Plantactinospora sp. BC1: one gene and its partner. The protein of the gene in region 1 interacts with the protein of each later gene in a pairwise test. Links are inferred from orthologs where the notes say so. Each region holds a gene or a part of one and is shown in the gene's direction. Other genes may lie near its edges.

Region 1 (4,491 bases):
CCTCGGACGAGACGGTACGCCAGGCGCTGGCCCTGCTCGCCGACGAGCACCCGGACAACTCCTCGGTGGTACCGCTGGCCCGGACCACCCTGGACGAGGTGCTCGACTTCGTCGCCGACACCGAGCTGGTGTCGCTGGTCGACGACGCCTGCGTGATCAGGGAGATGCCCGAGCACGACCGGGGGGTCGCGGTCGCCTACTGCGACGCGCCGGGTCCGCTGGAGCCGGCGGCGGTGCCGACGTACTACTGCATCGCGCCGACCCCGGCGGACTGGTCGGCGGCCCGGGTGGAGTCGTTCTTCCGGGAGTACAACGACCACATGATCCGCAACCTGACCGTGCACGAGGCGGTGCCGGGGCACTTCCTCCAGCTGGCGCACGCCCGCCGTTACCGGGGCAGCAGCCGGGCCCGCGCGCTCGGCCACTCGGGGACGTTCATCGAGGGCTGGGCGGTCTACGCCGAGGAGGCGATGGTCGAGCGGGGTTTCGGCGGCCTGGCGGTGCGGTTGCAGCAGCTCAAGATGCAGCTCCGGATGACCATCAACGCCATCCTCGACCAGTTGACGCACTGCGAGGAGCTGTCCGAGTCCGACGCGCTGGAGCTGATGACCGGGCGGGGCTTCCAGGAGGAGGGCGAGGCGGCCGGCAAGTGGCGCCGGGCCCTGCTCACCTCGACCCAGCTCTCCACCTATTTCGTCGGCTACCACCAGGTCGCCGGGATCGCCGCGCGCCGGCCGGCCGGGGTGCCGGTCCGGCAGTGGCACGACGCGATGCTGGCGCACGGCTCCCCGGCGCCGCGGCACCTGCCGGCCCTGCTCGGCCTGGACGAATACGACCTGGCCTGAGGGTCAGGCGCTCGGTTGCCCCGCATTGGCCCGCCGGTCGACCAGTCCGGCACCGGCGGGCAGGTCGAACGCGCTGCTCTCCACCGCGTCGCGGTAGCGGCTCAGCGCCACCTCCAGGTCGGTGCCGTCGACCGTACCGGTGAAGCTGCCCAACGCGCCCTCGCTGGTGATGCAGGCGTCGAAACCGGCCGCCGGGGCGTCGCTGAGCTGGTCGACCTCGACACAGGTGGCGTGCCGCCCGGCGACCGTGGTGTCGTACTGCCGGATCGTCGCGTCCGGGTCGAGCGCGGCGGCGGTGAGCAGGCCGACCACCACCGGCGGGCTGACCAGGCCGCGCTTGTTCATGTCGGCGAAGACGGTGACCGACGGCTTGGCGTTCGCGGCCGGCGGTGCGGTGAGGGTGCAGGTCGGCTTCTTCGTGCTGGTGTCGCAGGCCGTGGTCGCGTCGGTGGTGACCGTCAGCTTGCCACCCGGATAGGTGTACGCCGCGCGCAACGGGTCCTGCGACTGCGCGATGGAGGCGCTCCGGCCGCCCGGGAGCTGGTAGTCCGCCGAGTAGGTCAGCTCGTTGGCGCGGTCCAGTCGGGCGGCCAGGTCGTTGACCAGGTCTGCCCGGCCGATCACCCGCCCGGCGTCGTCCAGGGTCTGGCACCCGGAGACCGCCAGTACGGAAATGATCGCCCCCGCGAGTACCCGGAGTGAGATCGACACAGCCGGCATGGCCCACAGCCTTCACGATCGGGTCAAGCGCGCGCAAACCGGTTCCCACGTACTGTGAAGGATCTCCGCAAATGTCGGACGGTCCCGCGCCCGGGCGGCCGGGCCCGGAGGCAGCGCCCGAAGCCCCGGGCCGGACCGATAGGCTGCCTGCGGGAGCCTGCGCCGCACCGCCGCGACGGGGACGGACCGCCATCGGCTATCGATGGACAGACTTCGATTTTGAGGAGCAGGACAGTGGCCACCATCGAGGGAATCGTCGCCCGGGAGATTCTCGACTCGCGCGGCAACCCGACCGTCGAGGTCGAGGTCGGGCTGGACGACGGTACTGTCGCCCGCGCCGCGGTGCCGTCCGGCGCGTCGACCGGAGCCTTCGAGGCGATCGAGCTGCGCGACGGTGACTCCGACCGCTACAACGGCAAGGGCGTGGAGAAGGCCGTCGCCAACATCGAGGACCGGATCGTCGACCAGCTCGTCGGCTACGAGGCCAGCGAGCAGCGGCTGATCGACCAGAAGATGCTCGACATCGACGGCACCGACACCAAGTCCGAGCTGGGCGCCAACGCCATCCTCGGGGTCTCGCTGGCGGTGGCCAAGGCGGCGGCGAACAGCGCCGAGCTGAGCCTCTTCCGCTACCTGGGCGGCCCGCACGCGCACCTGCTGCCGGTGCCGATGATGAACATCCTCAACGGTGGCGCGCACGCCGACTCCAACGTCGACGTGCAGGAGTTCATGATCGCCCCGATCGGCGCGCCCTCGTTCCGCGAGGCGCTGCGCTCGGGCGCCGAGGTCTACCACGCGCTCAAGTCCGTGCTGAAGAAGAAGGGCCTGGCCACCGGCCTCGGCGACGAGGGCGGCTTCGCCCCCGACCTGCCGACCAACTCCACCGCGCTCGACCTGATCGCCGAGGCGGTCGAGAAGGCCGGCTACCGGCTCGGCACCGACATCGTCTTCGCGCTCGACGTCGCCGCCACCGAGTTCTTCGACGACGGGGTCTACACCTTCGAGGGCAGCACCAAGACGGCGGACGAGATGACCGCCTACTACCACAAGCTGGCCGACGAGTACCCGATCGTCTCCATCGAGGACCCGCTCTCCGAGGACGACTGGTCCGGCTGGGCCGGGCTGACCGCCGCGCTCGGCGACCGGGTCCAGATCGTCGGTGACGACCTCTTCGTCACCAACCCGCAGCGGATCGCCCGGGGCATCGCGGAGCGGACCGCGAACGCCGTACTGGTCAAGGTGAACCAGATCGGTTCGCTGACCGAGACGTTCGAGGCGGTCGACATGGCGCACCGGGCCGGCTTCAAGTGCATGATGAGCCACCGCTCCGGCGAGACCGAGGACACCACCATCGCCGACCTGGCGGTGGCGACCGGCTGTGGCCAGATCAAGACCGGTGCGCCGGCCCGCTCCGACCGGGTGGCGAAATACAACCAGCTGCTGCGGATCGAGGAGGAGCTGGCCGACGCGGCGCGGTACGCCGGCACCGGCGCCTTTCCGCGTTACCGTTCCAACTGACGGGTCAGCCTTCGGGGGAGGGGTGCGACGGCGATGACGCAACGCCGTACGCCGAGCGGGCAGGGCCCGGCTCGACGGCCGGATCGTGCCGGCCGGTCCGGGACGTCCCGGACCGGTCGCGCCTCGGGTCGGGAGCCGGGCTCCCGGGCCGAGCCACGACAGGGCCAGGCCCGCTCCCCCGGAGCCACCCGGGCCACCGGTTCGACCCGGGCCTCCGGCGCCGGCCGGGGCGCGGACGGCGCCCGCTCGGGCAGCCGGCCCGCGGCGGCCCGCCGGACCGTCGCCGCCCGCGCGGTGAAGCGGACGTACGCCCAGCATCCCCGGCGCTACACCGGCCGGGCGACCGTACTCGCCGGGGTGCTGGTGGCGCTCGCGCTGGCCTACACCTATCCGGTGCGGGTCTATCTCAACCAGCAGGCCGACATCGCCCGGATCGAGGCGGCCCAGCAGGCGCAGCGGGAACTCATCGGTGACCTGACCGAGGAGGCGGCGCTCTGGGACGACCCGGAATACGTCAAGATCCAGGCGAGGGAGCGCTTCTACATGGTGGTGCCCGGCGACACGCCGTACGTGGTGCTCACCGACCCCAAGGGCGCCGCCCGGGACGCCGGGATCGACCCCAACGCGACCGAACGGGCCCCGGAGCCCTGGTACGACACCCTCTGGGGCAGCGTGCAGGCCGCCAACGAGCCGGACAAGGCGGCCCGGTGAGCGGTTCCGACCCGGTCGGCGTACCCGATGCGGCGGGTCGGGCCGGCGCGAAGCCGGCGGCGGCCGGCGTGCCGGCACCGGTGCGGGAGCCGGCCACCGACGCGGACCTGGCGGCCGTCGCCGCCCAGCTCGGCCGGACCCCGCGCGGCACCCGGGCGGTGGCGCACCGCTGTCCGTGCGGCCAGCCGGACGTGGTGGAGACCACCCCACGGCTCGCCGACGGCACCCCCTTTCCGACCCTCTTCTATCTGACCTGCCCGCGCGCGGTGGCCGGGTGCAGCCGGTTGGAGTCCGCCGGGCTGATGCGCGAGATGCAGGAGCGGCTCGGTGCCGACCCGGAGCTGGCCGAGCGCTATCTGGCGGCGCACCGGGACTATCTCGCCCGGCGGGAGGCGATCGGCACCGTGCCGGAGATCGACGGCATCTCGGCCGGCGGCATGCCGGGCCGGGTGAAGTGCCTGCACGTGCACCTCGGGCACGCGCTGGCCGCCGGCCCCGGCGTCAACCCGTTCGGCGACGAGGTGCTCGAACTGCTCGAACAGTGGTGGGCCGCCGGCCCCTGCGTCGAGCCGGTCGGATCGGCCCGGTCGGGAGAGCCCGCCGCATGACCGGCGACGACGCTCCGGCTCCGGCTCCGGCTCCGGCTCCGGCTCCGGCCGAGTTGATCATCCGGCGGGCCCGGACCGCCGACGTACGC
Region 2 (4,435 bases), 2.3 Mb from region 1 along the record:
CGCCCAGTGGGTCGACGACCGGCTCACCCTGCACGTCGGCAGCCAGGGGGTGCACGGGCTGCGCAGGTCGCTGGCGACGCTCTTCGGACTCGACCTGGAGCGGATCCGGGTGATCTCGCCACACGTCGGCGGCGCGTTCGGCGGCAAGCTGCACACCCATCCGGACGTGGTGCTCGCGGTGCTGGCCGCGTTCGCCGTACCCGGCCGTCCGGTGAAGCTCGCACTCACCCGGCAGCAGATGTTCTCCCAGGTCGGCTACCGGACCCCGTCGGTGCAGCGGATCCGGCTCGGTGCCGGGCCGGACGGCCGGCTGGTCGCGATCGGCCACGAGGTGGTGCAGCAGACCGCGCGGCACAAGGAGTTCGCCGAGCAGACCGCCACGCCGACCCGGGTGATGTACGCGGCGCCGCACCGCAGTACCACGCACCGGATGGTCCGGCTCGACGTGCCGGTACCGACGATCATGCGCGCCCCGGGCAAGACCCCCGGGATGTACGCGCTGGAGTCGGCGATGGACGAGATGGCGATCGCCTGCGGGCAGGATCCGGTCGAGTTCCGGATCGCCAACGAACCGCCGCGCGATCCCGAGCTGGACCGGCCGTTCTCCAGCCGCAACCTGGTGGCCTGCCTGCGCGAGGGCGCCCGCCGGTTCGGCTGGGCCGGCCGGGACCCGACTCCCGGGGTCCGGCGGGCCGCCGGTGGCTGGCTGGTCGGCACCGGGGTGGCCTCCTCGATGTACCCGGTCTATCAGCTGCCCGGCTCGTCGGCGACGATCCGGATGGAGCCGGACGGCCGGTACCTCGTCTCGATCGGCGCCGCCGACCTCGGCACCGGCACCTGGACCTCGCTGACCCAGATCGCGGCCGACGCGCTGGCCGTACCGGTCGACCGGGTCGTGCTGCGGATCGGTGACACGGACCTGCCGGCGGCGATGTCCGCCGGTGGCTCGTCCGGGATGACGTCGTGGGGCAGCACGGTGGTCGAGGCCGCACGCCGGCTCCGGGCCCGGGTGGCGGCCGAGCACGCCGACCCGCCGCCGCACGGCATCGAGGCCAGCGCCGACATGCCGGAGAACCCGGACCGGGAACGCTTCTCGATGTACGCCTTCGGCGCGCAGTTCGTCGAGGCCCGGGTGCACGAGGCGACCGGCGAGGTACGCGTGCCCCGGATGCTCGGCGTCTTCGCCGCCGGCCGGATCATCAACCCGAAGACGGGCCGTTCCCAACTGCTCGGCGGGATGACGATGGGACTGTCGATGGCGCTGCACGAGCAGTGCGTGGTCGATCCGCGCTTCGGTCACGTGGTCAACCACGACCTCGCCGAGTACCACATCGCGACCAACGCCGACGTCGGCTGCGTGGAGGTGCACACGCTGGTCGAGGAGGACCCGTACGTCAATCCGATGGGCTCGAAGGGCATCGGCGAGCTGGGCATCGTCGGTACCGCCGCGGCGATCGCCAACGCCGTGCACCATGCCACCGGGGTACGCGTACGCGACCTGCCGATCACCCCGGACCGGTTCTTCTCCGGTGCCGCCACGATCCGAGGGTGACGGGCGCGGGGTGTGCCCGGCATTCGTACACTGGCGCGGTGACCGTACCAGCGCCGATCGTCGCGCCCAGCATCCTCGCCGCAGACTTCGCCCGGCTCGCCGACGAGGTGCAGGCGGTGGAGTCCACGGCGGACTGGCTGCACGTCGATGTGATGGACAACCACTTCGTGCCGAACCTGACCATCGGGCTGCCGGTGGTGCAGAGCCTGCTGGCCGCGACCGCGCTGCCGTTCGACGTACACCTGATGATCGACGATCCGCGGCGCTGGGCGCCGAGCTACGCCGACGCCGGGGCGTACAACGTGACGTTCCACGCCGAGGCCTGTGACAACCCGGTCTCGCTGGCCAAGGACCTCCGCTCGGCGGGGGCGAAGGCCGGGCTGGCGATCGACCGGGACACTCCGATCGAACCGTACCTTGACCTGCTGCCCAGCTTCGATACATTGCTGATCATGACTATCAAGGCGGGTTTCGGGGGGCAGCGGTTCATCCCCGAACTGCTCGACAAGGTCCGGACCGCCCGCCGGCACGCCGACGCGGGCCACCTCGAACTGCGGATCGAGGTGGACGGCGGCATCGCGGCCGACACCATCGAGCAGGCGGCGGCGGCCGGCGCGGACGCCTTCGTCGCCGGCACCGCCGTCTACGGCGCGGCCGACCCGGCCGCGGCGGTGACCCAGCTACGGCGGCTCGCCGAGCGCGCCGTCGCCGCCCCGTGAGCGTCGACGGGGTCGCCGAGGAGCGGCCCGACCTGATCCTGGTGGTCGACGACGACGAGGACATCGTCCGGTTCGTCTCGTTCAACCTCAAGCTGCACGGCTTCGACGTGGTGCAGGCCGGCGACGGTCAGGAGGCGCTCGAGGTGATCGAGCGGCGCCGGCCCGACCTGGCCGTGGTCGACCTGCGGATGCCCCGGATCGACGGGCTGGAGCTGACCCGGCGGCTGCGGGCCAACCCGATGACCTCGGCGCTGCCGGTGATCATGCTCACCGCCAAGGGCCTGACCGTGGACAAGGTGCACGGGCTCACCGCCGGTGCCGACGACTACCTGGTCAAGCCCTTCGACACCGCCGAGTTGATCGCCCGGATCAGTTCCACGCTGCGCCGCAACAAGGAGTTCCGCGAGGTCTCCCCGCTGACCGGGCTGCCCGGCAACACCCGGGTCCGCCGGGAGATCGGCGACCGGGTACGCAGCGGCGTCGACTACGCGGTCGGCTACATCGACATCGACCGGTTCAAGAGCGTCAACGACCGGTACGGCTTCGTCCGCGGCGACGAGTTCATCAGCGCGCTGGCCCGCAGCCTGCACCGGGCGGTGGTCTCGGTCGGGCTGCCGCCGGCCTTCCTCGGGCACATCGGCGGCGACGACTTCGTGATCGTCTGCGCCCCCGAGCAGGTCCGACCGCTGACCGAGCGGGCCGTGGTCGACTTCGAGAAGACCGCCGACGAGCTCTACGACCCGGAGGACGCCAAGCGCGGTTACGTCGAGCTGAAGGACCGGCGCGGCAACATCCAGCGGGCCCACCTGGTCACCCTCTCCATCGGGGTGTCGCTGTCGGTGCCGGAGCGCCGGTTCACCGACCCGCTGGAGGTGATCGCCGCCGCCTCCGAGATGAAGACGGTGGCCAAGAGCCAGCCCGGCTCGTACGTGGCGATGGACCGGCGGCGTACCCCGGGGGCACCGGCCGCCGACGCGGGGGAGCGGCGCCGCGGGGCGAAGTGACGGCGGTCACGTTGTTGTGAGGTGGATCGCCTCACCGGTCCGACGGCCCCGGTTCCGTGTCACACTCGATCCGTACCCACCACGCGCTGGCGGGACTCGGTGTAATTCCGAACCGGCGGTGATCCGGGCGCAAGCCCGGTAAGCCCGCGACCCGGTCGGCCTCGGCCGCCCGGTGGACCTGGTGAGAACCCAGGGCCGACGGTTGGGGGCGGGCAGTTTCCGCGCCCAGACAGTCCGGATGGGAGACAGCGCGCGGGACGGATGGGTCCGCTGGCCGGTGCGTGTGCGCCGACCCGTGGTCCGCCGGGGTCGGCGCCTGCCGTCGCCCCCATGCTCCGCCGCCGCACGCCCGGCCACCGGCCGGTGCCCCTCCCGCTCCCGCCCGCGCGCTACGACGACGGGCGAGGGAGAGGGAACGGCATGGGGGGCGTCTCCGCCGACGAGGCGATGCGCCGGGCGATCGCGCTGGCGGCCCGCGGCCTTGGCACGACGAGTCCCAATCCCCTGGTCGGCTGCGTGCTGCTCGATCCGAACGGCGAGATCGTCGGCGAGGGCTTCCACGCGTACGCCGGTGGTCCGCACGCCGAGATCGTCGCGCTGGCCCAGGCCGGCGAGCGGGCCCGGGGCGGTACCGCCGTGGTGACCCTGGAACCCTGCGACCACACCGGGCGTACCGGGCCGTGCAGCGGGGCGCTGATCTCGGCCGGGGTCCGCCGGGTGGTGGTCGGGGTGCCCGATCCGAACCCGATCGCCACGGGCGGGATCGAGCGGCTGCGGGCGGCCGGGGTCGAGGTCGAGGTCGGGGTACGCGCCGCCGAGGCGGAGGCCGGCAACCTGGCCTGGCTGACCGCGGTACGCCGGAGGAGGCCGTACCTGATCTGGAAGTACGCGGCGACCCTGGACGGCCGGATCGCGGCGGCGGACGGCACCAGCATGTGGATCACGTCCGAGGCGGCCCGGATCGACGTGCACGCGCTGCGCGGCACCGTCGACGCGGTGATCGCCGGGGTCGGCACCGTGCTCGCCGACGACCCGAGACTGACCGCCCGGAACCTGCGCGACGGCACCCTGGCGATCCGGCAGCCGCTGCGGGTGGTGGTGGACAGCGCCGGCCGTACCCCGTCGGACGCCCGGGTCCGGGACGGCGCCGCACCGACCTG

The links. The genes of interacting proteins can lie anywhere in the genome.
Region 2: the proteins of eno (region 1) and rpe interact in binary tests that used the Escherichia coli proteins (3 or more experiments, as listed by UniProt). The link is inferred for Plantactinospora sp. BC1 from one-to-one orthologs.

What each region holds. Positions count from the first base shown.
Region 1 is NZ_CP028158.1:7,604,797-7,609,287, forward strand. What follows is about bases 1,080-3,941. They hold eno (phosphopyruvate hydratase), read left to right. Parts: upstream 1,080-1,799; coding sequence 1,800-3,083; downstream 3,084-3,941. Other genes in these bases: C6361_RS33370 (hypothetical protein), read right to left, coding at 1,080-1,565; C6361_RS33380 (septum formation initiator family protein), read left to right, coding at 3,117-3,794; C6361_RS33385 (DUF501 domain-containing protein), read left to right, coding at 3,791-3,941. Also shown: more of C6361_RS33370, read right to left, coding at 849-1,079; more of C6361_RS33385, read left to right, coding at 3,942-4,402; C6361_RS33390 (amino-acid N-acetyltransferase), read left to right, coding at 4,399-4,491. UniProt on the Escherichia coli protein: Catalyzes the reversible conversion of 2-phosphoglycerate (2-PG) into phosphoenolpyruvate (PEP). It is essential for the degradation of carbohydrates via glycolysis.
Region 2 is NZ_CP028158.1:5,291,081-5,295,515, reverse strand. What follows is about bases 625-3,430. They hold rpe (ribulose-phosphate 3-epimerase), read left to right. Parts: upstream 625-1,590; coding sequence 1,591-2,271; downstream 2,272-3,430. Other genes in these bases: C6361_RS23085 (response regulator), read left to right, coding at 2,268-3,275; C6361_RS23095 (xanthine dehydrogenase family protein molybdopterin-binding subunit), read left to right, coding at 625-1,552. Also shown: more of C6361_RS23095, read left to right, coding at 1-624; bifunctional diaminohydroxyphosphoribosylaminopyrimidine deaminase/5-amino-6-(5-phosphoribosylamino)uracil reductase RibD, read left to right, coding at 3,696-4,435. UniProt on the Escherichia coli protein: Catalyzes the reversible epimerization of D-ribulose 5-phosphate to D-xylulose 5-phosphate.